DNA from 2 places in the Kurthia sp. Dielmo genome. Region 1 is predicted to be linked to the other one. Evidence: riboswitches for the same ligand, from Rfam matches in the RefSeq annotation. Region 1 holds a riboswitch; the other holds the start of a gene.
The links. A riboswitch is a leader RNA that binds a small molecule or an ion and turns the genes downstream of it on or off. The one in region 1 is predicted to bind FMN.

Region 1 (5,572 bases):
TTGTCCCAGCCTCGTTTTTCGTTACACTAATTTTAAAAAGAAAAGTGCTAGCGCTAACACCATGAAGGCAATGGTAATGAAACGATAATGCTTTATCCATGCCTCTACTGCTAAAAAGAGCAGCACAACAAAGACGATCCATTCAATCGATTGAGTAATAAGCGGTTTTTCTAAAAACACATCAACAACAATAAAAAGAATAAGTCCCACTAGTAAACTATAGCGTATACCGGTTACCAAGCGAATTCCCCCATTATGTAAAAAAGAGAGCCGTAGTAACGACTCTCTTTTTGATTATTTACTTAAGTGCAAGCGTTGTTGTTTTTCAATCCATGTGTGTAACACTTTAAATAATACCATGACAACAACCGTTAGGATAACACCTTTTAAAATATTAAATGGTAAAATCCCAATTGCGATTGATTTCACTAAAACAGCACCTGTATCAACAGGCATGTTTAGGAAATAGTTGTACATCGGCATAAATACGAAGTAATTTAGTAAGCTCATGCCTACTGCCATTGTTACTGTTCCTGTCACTAAACCGAATGTTAAGCCCTTTCTCGATTTCATACGACGTTGGATGAAGTACACTGGCATGATGAATAATAACGTTGTTACAAAGTTTGCGATATGTCCGACTGGTACACCTGTTGGGCTTCCTTGCATAAACCAATTGATGACATTTTTAAAGAACGCAACGCCAATACCGGCTACGGGTCCTAATGTAACGGTTGCAAGCAATGCTGGCACGTCACTAAAATCAATTTGCAAAAAGGCTGGAAACGGTGGTAGTGGGAATTGGAACAGCATGAGTAATGCTGCGATTGCTGACAGCATCCCAACGGCTGTCATCTTTTGTAATTTCGTGTTTTTCATTTGTCAAAGCACTCCTTCTGTGCGATTCACTTCACAAAAAGGAAAGATGCAGCTTACTTACTTGTAGTTGCCATTTATAAAAGAAAACCCTTATGTGCAGTCGCAACATAAGGGAGAATAAGGCATCGTCAAATAAGCGACCTAATGAGCAAAATTGCTCGTTTAAGTGCTGTACCTTCACCTTCTCCCATCCAGACTATACTGTCGGCTCCAGAGTCTCACTGAATCAGCGTTTTACGGCTCGCGGGCTTTAAACAATACTGTTTATTTACCGCCGGTCGGGAATTACACCCTGCCCCGAAGATGAATCATATTATTATTTTTACACTTTTATCATACATAACAACTTGGAATTTGTAAAGTGCAACTACTTTAAATTCGAGATAATTTTTTTAAGACTTAAACTTTCGGGTATACCTTGCGCGAGGTAATTGAATAAACCCGTTTATTTCAATCAAAAGAAATGACACGATGTGCGAGAACATTCACCAAAAACTGCGCACATAATGATGCTATCTCGACCGAGGCACGCAGCGTGACTTTACAATTACGATTTGCGACAACGAACAGCTCATTGCCGGGCTTGCGGGCGAGATTTTCGGTCAGTGGATGCTAATTGATTATTTAATCGTTGATGAACATTACCGCAAAAAAGGATATGGTGAAACGCTTTTAATAGAAGCGGAAGCGCTGGCTCGGCTTTAAGGAAGTGTATGTACGGCGACATTTCCCACAGACTGGCTCTGAGCATTTTAAAAAAAATTATAAAAAAACACGGGTAGCGATTTTGTCGCTACTCGTGTTTTTATATTTGTTCTAATGGTAAATAGAATATAAATGTCGTGCCTACATCGACCGTACTTTCAACTAAAATACGACCTTTATGTGCTTCGACAATATTACGCGCAATGGCAAGCCCAAGTCCTGTGCCCGCCTTGCCGCGTGTACGTGCTTTATCCGCCTTATAAAAGCGCTCAAAAACATACGGTAAGTCCTCTTTTGGAATTCCTGCCCCGTCATCTTGCACGCGAATACGCGCAAAATTCACTTGTTGGTCAACAAGCACCTTCACATGCCCACCATTTGGCGTGTGGCGAATAGCATTATCGATTAAATTCGTCAGCACCTGCTCAATGCGGTCTTGGTCGACAAGTAGCGTCGCCTCATTCGTAAACGCAGATTCAAACGATACATCAATATTTTTTTCACGACCACGCTGCACAAATTTTTGCGTAATACGCTCAAAGGTTGGATTGATTGGGAAAACATCTTCATATAATGTAATATTCCCTGATTCCATACGTGCTAAGTCCAGTAAATCATTTACAAGACGGCCCATGCGCTGTGATTCATCGTAAATAATACGGATGATTTCCTTTTGCTCTTGCTCATCTTGCACGATGTCATCAACGATTGCCTCTGCATAGCCTTGTAACATCGAAATCGGTGTTCGTAGCTCATGCGATACATTGGCAATAAAATCGGAGCGCAGTTTTTCAAGGCGATGCTCTTCTGTTTGATCACGAATGACCGCTACCGCGCCACGTACCTTATTGCTCGCACTATAAAGAGGACTAATCGAAATGATGTAATACACGCTATCAATTTCAAGCTCCTCTTCTAACTGCTCCTCAAGTTCAAGCACATGGTCAAGCATATGATAGATTTCAATTGGTAGTGGCTTTTCACTATCGCTGCCTTTATTTAGGAACCAATCTTGTAGCAATAGCTCCGCTGGTGGATTGCTTAATAACACAGTACGGTCCTTATTAAACGTAATTACCGCATCGGTCATTGATGTCAAAATGCTTGAGAGTTGTTCTTTCTCCTGATTAATGACTTCAACATGATGTTTTAGCTGACGACCCATTTGGTTAAAGGCTGTGCCAAGCTGCCCAATCTCATCGTTTTGAAAAACGGGCACCTTCGTATCAAATTTCCCCTTCGCTAAATCAAACGCCGCTTCACGCATTTTTCGTAGCGGACGTGTAATACGCGATGATAGGAAGAACGTAAATAGCGTCGTCAAAACGAGCGCAATCGCTGCTGCTAAGAAAACAATTTTTGTCGTCTGCTCGGTCGTACGGTGAATGGCATCTGGACTTTGATAAATATAAATGACGCCATGCTCAGCCGATGTCGTTTCAATTGGATACGCCATCACAATATACGATTCTTTTTTATTTTTTTCAGTCGACGATGGCAGCATCATTTCTTTAATAACCGGTGTCTTTGATGTAAATGCCTTATTTAACTTCGCCGACTGTGTAATTTCATCTCGAATGGCTTGTCGATTTTCACCAGACTGTAGTGAAATGACGACATCACCTTGTTTTTCAGCAACGAGTGCATTCGTTTCGTCACTAATAATATCCGATAAAATACTTTTTGTTTCTTTTACGGAATAGTGGTGGTCGTCCATAATACGCGCGACGACGGCCGCCTCTTGCTTTAAGTTTTTTTCAGCTTGCTGTGTATGGTAGTTGTTTAGAAATTCAAGCATCAGTACTGTAAAAACAAACAGTACAAATGAAACGAGAAGCAATATGGTTCCCCATAGCTTCCCGACAATACTATTCCAAACGTTAATCTTCATCTACAACCTCAAATTTATAGCCAACGCCCCATACTGTAACAATCATCTTCGCTGCACTTTCAGATACGCGATTTAATTTCTCACGTAAACGTTTCACATGCGTATCTACTGTACGAAGATCGCCGAAGAAATCATAATGCCATACTTCTTTTAACAGTTGCTCACGATCAAATACCTTGTCCGGTGCTTTCGCTAAGAAGTATAGTAGCTCATACTCTTTCGGTGTTAAGTTTACTTCGGTACCATCTGCTGTCACGCGGTGCGCATCATGGTCGATAGTTAAATGTTTAAAAACGACTAAATCTTTTGATGAAGCCGTTGTTGAAATTGGCGATGTTGTAGCAGAACGGCGTAAAATCGCTTTAATACGTAACACGACTTCACGTGGGCTAAATGGTTTCACAATGTAATCGTCAGCGCCTGTTTCAAAGCCTTCGACACGGTTTGCTTCTTCCCCTTTAGCTGTCAGTAAAACGATTGGCGTTGTTTGTGTTTCGCGGATTGCGGCACACGCCTCTAAGCCATTCATTTCTGGCATCATAATATCTAACACGATGGCATGATAATCACGGGCTGAAGCCATTTCAACAGCTTGCACACCGTTTTCACCTTCGTCCACCTCATATCCTTCTCGTTCTAAATACATTTTCAATAAACGACGGATTCTATCCTCATCGTCCACGACTAAAATTCTAATTTGCTCTTCCAAGCTGATCCCTCCTAGATTGCGTTACTTCTATTGTACAATTACCCTTTCAAAATGAAAAGAAAATCATCTACTCGGCATAGGAATGCAGCCCTGCAATAATTAAGTTAACCGCAATTAAGTTAAACATAATAATCGCAAAGCCTAAAACCGCTAGCCAAGCTGAGCGTTTCCCTTCCCAACCACGCGATAGGCGTACATGTAAAAAGGCGGCATAATAGAGCCACGTAATGAGCGCCCATACTTCTTTCGGGTCCCATCCCCACATACGACTCCAGGCTTCCTGTGCCCAAATCATCGCAAAAATTAATGCGCCGAGTGTAAAGACCGGAAAACCGATTAATACTGAGCGATAACTTATTTCATCAAGTAGGGGTAATGTCGTTTTTTGAACGAACGGCTGCAATACCGCAGCGAGTCGTTTGCGTAAAAGTATGCGTAGCGCACCATATAGAACGGTCCCAGCAAGCAATGACCAAATGACCGTCGTTAATTTTTTCGCATTAATCCATGCTGGTACTTCAACAAGTGGCTCGAATGCCTCTGTTGTTTGTGCGTCGTATTGATGCATGCCAATAAGCGCTGGCGTATGATACGTAATCGCAGCACTTTCGCCCTCCTTATCAACATATGTATAGCTTGCCTCGTATCCTGTCGCATTGAAATAGCTTGTAATCGCCACAAAGCCGATCACCACAACGAGCGTATACAAGATAAATTCTAGCCAAAAGCGCTCCATCGAACGTTTGGATACATCAATCACCTTTAGTAAATAAATCAGACCACTAAAGGCGCTAATCGCTAATATGGCTTCACCAATCACGGTCGTTAACACATGAATCGTTAGCCAGTAGCTTTTCAGTGCCGGAATAAGCGGTGCTACCTCGCGCGGAAACATACTTGCATAGGCGATAATAATAATCGCAACCGGTAAGGCAATTAATCCAAGCGATGGCACGCGGTACAACGCATATAAAATTAAAAAGGCCCCGACGACACACATGCCAAAAGCCGTCGTAAATTCAAACATATTACTAACAGGGGCATGCCCTGTATAAAGCCAGCGCGTCACAAAATAGCCAACATTTGCGGTAAAGCCAATGATACTTACAACAATGGCGGCTTTTGAAAAGCGCAAATGAGAACGCTTCTCCTGCTCTTTCTTCCCATGAACAGCACCGCCAAACAACAATGTTGCGACTAAATAACAAATAAACGCTGTGAATAATAATGTACTACTAATACTAAGAAGCATCGTTATCGCCTTCCTTTTCGCGCTTGTCATCAAATGAAGGCAGCGCTAATTTTTCAGTTATATCGGCAAGCTCTTTTTTAAATGCATAACCTGCTTTATTCGCATGCGCTGCGAGTAAATAGGCTTCTGGTGTCTG
Region 2 (5,572 bases), on a different contig from region 1:
AATATTGTGGCTGCGATATACCACGCAACGCTATAAATGTGCCATCTTTTTCAATGACAATATATTGGCGATGTGTTCCTTGATCTGCCCATGATAAGTAACTAATACCGTGCCAATCAATGGTTTCAAGTTTCGGCAATTTTAATTTTTTATCTTTACGAAATAGTTTTTGCAGTCCTTTTTCAGAAATTGCTTTAAATGGAATCGTATAAATTTTTAAGCTCTCAATAAAAAGCTCAGCATCCGTACGATCAGAAATTTGGGTAACAGCACGCAAAATTTCTTCTGTCGCTACAGGGAGTTTTTCTTTTAGTTCAGCAACTGCAATACCTTTTACTGCACTTAGTATTTCCGGGTCTTTTGATAACGATTTCGAGTTTAAAATTTTATTTACTTGTTGCTCAATCAAGCGTACATTAGCTACTGTTAAAATTGGATTTATCATCATTATTCCTCCGTTTGTCTAGGCAATTGGTTTATGGTCCAAAGCCGAACGGAATTGGACCGCATTAGCCCACTTGAGAGCAGGCATGTATTGTACAAGCCATGTCAGATTCCTCCTACACTTTCATTAGCCTCATTATAGCACAAAAAAGAGTGGCCAAAGCCACCCTCCATTAGTCATTTGTCCAGTCATCATCGCTCATAAATGACTCGGCTAAACTTTGTTTTTCTCGTACAAACTCATGAATGGTCCGTAAAAACATATCCATGAGGCGTGGACCTAATATATCATTAAACCACAAGTAGATTTCATAATCATCGGTGCCATATGGCGTCGCATTAATAAAAAACGTTGTATCACGCTCCTTATTATGTACGATGTCGATATCAAACTGTGTAATTTCAAAATGCTCCGCTCGGATACCTAAACTCGTTAAATCAATTTCAACTTCTGTCGACCACGTATCGTACTTGTCCCCGGTTTCTCGGTTCATCAAGCAAACTTCCGTATTCTCTAGTAAATGTTGTAATGAATAATATTCCATATGACTACCTCCAATTCATTTGATATTGTTTTCATTATACATGATGGAAATTTTTTTACATAATAGAACACTTCAATATGTCTCTAGTCTTGTCTTTAGAGCTCTTTCCTTTATTTTCTTTCATATAATAATTCTTCACAGCAAACCTATTACTAGCTTTTATTTTTTATTCGCTTAATAAGTCCTAAGAGATTTTAAAGGAATACAAAGAAGACAAAAACGGACATTCATATTACAATGCCCGTTTTTTTGTGTTTCTTCTATATATATTATATAGTCAATTTTCTAAACTTAGATTATTGCATCCATTCTTTTGACGTATATCTATAATTAGCTATTAAACGTTAAAAGAATTATATTATTTTAATAATGTTGTTAAGTTTGCCATTTCAATTGCAGATATTGCCGCATCATATCCCTTATTACCAGCTTTTGTGCCCGAACGTTCAATTGCTTGTTCAATCGACTCTGTTGTCACAATACCAAAAATAACGGGTATACCAGTTTGTAATCCAACTTGCGCAATACCTTTTGCTGCTTCATTACATACATAATCATAATGTGTTGTAGAGCCACGAATAACCGTACCTAAGCCAATTACTGCATCATACTCGCCTTTTTCTGCTAATTTTTTTGCAATAAACGGCACTTCAAATGCTCCTGGCACCCATACCGTGTCAATATCTTTATCTTCAACACCATGACGTAAAAGCCCGTCCATTGCCCCATCAACTAATTTTGAATTAATAAATTCGTTGAAACGACCAACAACGATTCCGATTTTTAACCCTGTACCTACTAATTGTGCTTCGATTGTTTTACCCATGTGTAACCAGCTCCTTTTGTTGTTTTACATATTCGACTAATTGCTCAATAGAAATTAATGGACAGTTCATCATTCTTGAAATGCGTTCAAGCTCTGGCAGGCGTGCCATATGACCGTCTGCACTCATGATTTCACAAATAATGCCGGCTTCCTTCACACCTGCAAGCTTCGCTAATTCAACGGCTGCTTCAGTATGACCACGGCGTTCTAACACTCCGCCATCTTTTGCAATGAGCGGAAAAATATGGCCAGGACGACGGAAATCTGTTGGCTCATCACTACCAATCATTTTTTCAATTGTTAATGCACGTTCAAATGCACTAATCCCTGTTTCGGTTTCTTTATAATCAATACTTACTGTAAAAGCAGTACCATGATTGTCTGTATTATTCGTAACCATTGGTGTAAGTTTTAGTTTTTGTGCAATCGATGTCGAAATTGGCGTACAAATCAAGCCTTTACCGTATGTAGCCATCGCATTGATTGTATCTGGAGTCACATATTCTGCCAATGCAACAAAATCGCCTTCATTTTCACGATCCTCATCATCAACAACAATAATCATTTTCCCTTTTAGTAATTGTTCAAGTGCCTCATCAATTGTATGTAGCATGTCGTTCCCTCCTAATAGCCATGATGCGCTAAAAAATCGCGTGTTAATGGCTTCTGTTTAGCTGTCAGTTTTTCGACGTATTTTGCAATTACATCATTTTCAACATTAACGATAGCACCTTCTCGCTTTTTGCTAAAAATCGTTTCCGCATAGGTGTGAGGAATAAGTGATACCGTAATTCCGTTTTCACGAACATCAAAAATCGTTAGACTTGTACCATCAATTGTAATCGAGCCCTTTGGAATACAGTAATGTGTCAGTTCAGCATCCATTCGTAAATCAATATAAACGGCATTTGATACTGTACGTTTCTTCGCAATGGTTGCGATACCATCAACATGACCCGAGACAATATGACCACCAAATCGACCATTTGCCTGCATGGCACGTTCTAAGTTAACACCATCACCCGATGCTAGCTTTGCAAGACTTGTTGCATGAAAGGTTTCCGGCATGACATCTGCTGTAAAGGCTATTGATGTGAAAGCTGTCACCGTTAGACATACACCATTGACTGCAATACTATCGCCAATACGCACATCCTCTAACACTTTCTTTGCCGAAATCGTTAATGCTAATGCTTGTTGCTGTCTAGAAATTTTTTGCACGTTCCCAACTTCTTCAATAATTCCTGTAAACATGGCTCATTCTCCTTTCTAAACCAAATAAATTGGTTTTATCGGATAAATGAATAGAGGGGTACTACGAACAAACTTTTGGGCATTTAAAAAAGGAACCTCACGTAATAGCGGGGTTCCTTGATTTATGCGTCGACAAACAAGCGTACAATTGTACACTTTTTCTGCGCATTCTTCTCTCATCCAGACTATACTGTCGGCCCTGGAGTTTCACCAGATCCTGCTCGAAAGCTCGCGGGCTATAACCGCCGATTGGGAATTGCACCCTACCCCGAAGAATTGCTATGTAGTTTTAAAATTAAAAAATCCCGTCTGGTATTCTAACCAAGCGGGGTTTACATTTTACGATGCTCAAATAAACCATAGTGAAACGCTGCTGCGCACCATCGTCATGCATCGATTCCTTCTCTCATCCAGACTATACTGTCGGCTCCGGAATTTCACCGAATCCTGCTCGAAAGCTCGCGGGCTATAACCGCCGATTGGGAATTGCACCCTACCCCGAAGGAAGTTATTCATTTATGGGATTGATTGTAGCACTAATTTTTTCATTTGACTACTAAAAATAAAAATTCAGAAAATTAAGGTCTTGTTTTCAGTGTTAAAAACTTGCTTTTCCCTTTATTATTTAAATCTTTTTGACCTATAAAACAACATATTTTATTTTTGTGAAATACATTTTTTTATTATTTAAATCGCATTTAATTAGCCTTAAGAATCATTTTTAATAAATAAAAATGAGTTTAAAGTTTTACAATAGTGAGATATTTAAGTTTAAAAGACTATCTAGTCAGGAGGAATTTTTATGACATTAAAAAAATATTTAAATATTGGTTCAATTGGAACTATCATTTTAGCTCTTATTTTAGCTATTTTTGGTAGTATCTTTGTAAAAAATAATATAGAAATGCGAAACATATTACTTAATAAAGCAGAAATTGAAGTGCTCGAAACATCGCTAGAATCTGAAAATGAATACTTATCTTCTCAAATACGCTTATATGTGTAAACAGGAAATAAACAATTTAACGATAAGTATGAAAAAGCCCTAGAAGCAAATTTATTTGGTAAAGTTGAAAAAGAACTTAGTAAATTAAATGTACCTACTACAATTACTTCTCAGCTGACAACCATCCAATAAAAATCAAATGAATTAGCGGATATTGAAATTCAAGCTTCTGATTTTCACACGAAAGGTGATCAAAAACAAGCTTCTACATTATTATTTTCAAATGAATACGAGCAAAAATTCACAGAATCGAAGGTTTATTTAAAACCTTTGAAAGTGACTTGGCTAGGTTTATTCAAGAAAAATCTTCAAAGGCTGAAACAACCTCTTTCACTAGCTTAATGATTATGGGTATATTTATTATATATATTCTCTTTATTTTAGGAACATTCATCCTGCTTAGAAATAAAATGAAACCATTATTTAAAATGACAAATCAAGCACAGAAAGTAGCATTATCAATTGAGCAAATTTCACAACAATCTATGATGCAACAAACAAATATCCAACAAAGTGGCACCTCTTTATCGAATGTTACAGCAAGCATTCAGCAAGTAGCGGCAGCAGCGGAAAATGTTTCTACTATATCAACAGATGCACATAAGCAGGCTAAATCTGATCAAAAAGATGTTCAAAATACGGTTTTATATATGCAAGAAATCGAAAAATCAGTAGATGATATGTTTGTATCTATTAAATCCTTGAGTGAGCATTCTACAAATATTGAAACATTCGTTTCAGCCATTACAGATATATCTGATTAAACAAATCTACTTGCACTTAACGCAGCGATTGAGGCAGCACGTGCAGGTGAAGTAGGTAAAGGGTTTGCAGTAGTAGCGGATGAAGTTAGACAATTAGCGGAACAATCGAATGAATCTGCAAATAAAATTACTTCAATTATTGATGCGCTTCAAAAGGAAATGCGCGAAACAGCAACACAAATGGAAAAAGTAACGACACAAGTAAAAAATGGTGTACAAACGGTCAATTTAACGGGTAAGACATTTAATGATATTCAACAAGCAACTTCTATTGTTGCGGAACAAATTAAAAGTGTGGCCTCTATTACAAATCAAATGACAAGCAGCGCCACGCAAATCAATGCCACAATGGAAGAAATCACAGCCGCCGCAAATATGCTGACGCAGCTAGCAAGTAATTTAAACGAAGAAATTTCAAAATTCAACGTATAAATAATAAAAAATAGAACATAAGAAAAAGGCATCGCGCGTTGGCGCGATGCCTTTTTTTGTTCCAAACTGTAAGACAAGTTCTATCCTCTTGGCATTTTTAGCTTTCTGGAATACTTTTCTCTAGTTCTGCGGGAATTGGCGCAACAACTTGCTTCTTTTTTGGTACGACAATTACAAAAGCAACTAACGTCACAATTACAACCGTTAAACAAGTATACAGTAAGTAGCTAAATCCTTGGCTTAAATTTTCAGTTTGCACGAACATGCCTAGTAAAGACGTTGCTAGTAAGGCACCCATACT

Region 2: it holds a riboswitch for FMN, as region 1 does, so the genes downstream of both, ribE (riboflavin synthase) here and KTHG_RS03685 (ECF transporter S component) in region 1, are expected to answer to the same signal.

What each region holds. Positions count from the first base shown of each region.
Region 1 covers NZ_HE578956.1:678,154-683,725, reverse strand. Annotated here, with positions in the region: gene KTHG_RS03690 (hypothetical protein) at 22-240, opposite strand; gene KTHG_RS03685 (ECF transporter S component) at 295-879, opposite strand; FMN riboswitch at 1,055-1,188, opposite strand; gene KTHG_RS22105 (GNAT family N-acetyltransferase) at 1,426-1,584, shown strand; gene KTHG_RS03675 (ATP-binding protein) at 1,685-3,475, opposite strand; gene KTHG_RS03670 (response regulator transcription factor) at 3,465-4,184, opposite strand; gene ccsB (c-type cytochrome biogenesis protein CcsB) at 4,252-5,436, opposite strand; gene resB (cytochrome c biogenesis protein ResB) at 5,426-5,572, opposite strand, start outside.
Region 2 covers NZ_HE578958.1:153,646-159,217, forward strand. Annotated here, with positions in the region: gene KTHG_RS09355 (FusB/FusC family EF-G-binding protein) at 1-445, opposite strand, end outside; gene KTHG_RS09360 (hypothetical protein) at 618-989, opposite strand; gene ribH (6,7-dimethyl-8-ribityllumazine synthase) at 1,348-1,815, opposite strand; gene ribB (3,4-dihydroxy-2-butanone-4-phosphate synthase) at 1,808-2,428, opposite strand; gene ribE (riboflavin synthase) at 2,440-3,069, opposite strand; FMN riboswitch at 3,234-3,349, opposite strand; FMN riboswitch at 3,464-3,579, opposite strand; gene KTHG_RS09380 (hypothetical protein) at 3,872-4,075, shown strand; gene KTHG_RS21625 (methyl-accepting chemotaxis protein) at 4,504-4,839, shown strand; gene KTHG_RS21630 (methyl-accepting chemotaxis protein) at 4,867-5,271, shown strand; gene KTHG_RS09395 (MFS transporter) at 5,369-5,572, opposite strand, start outside.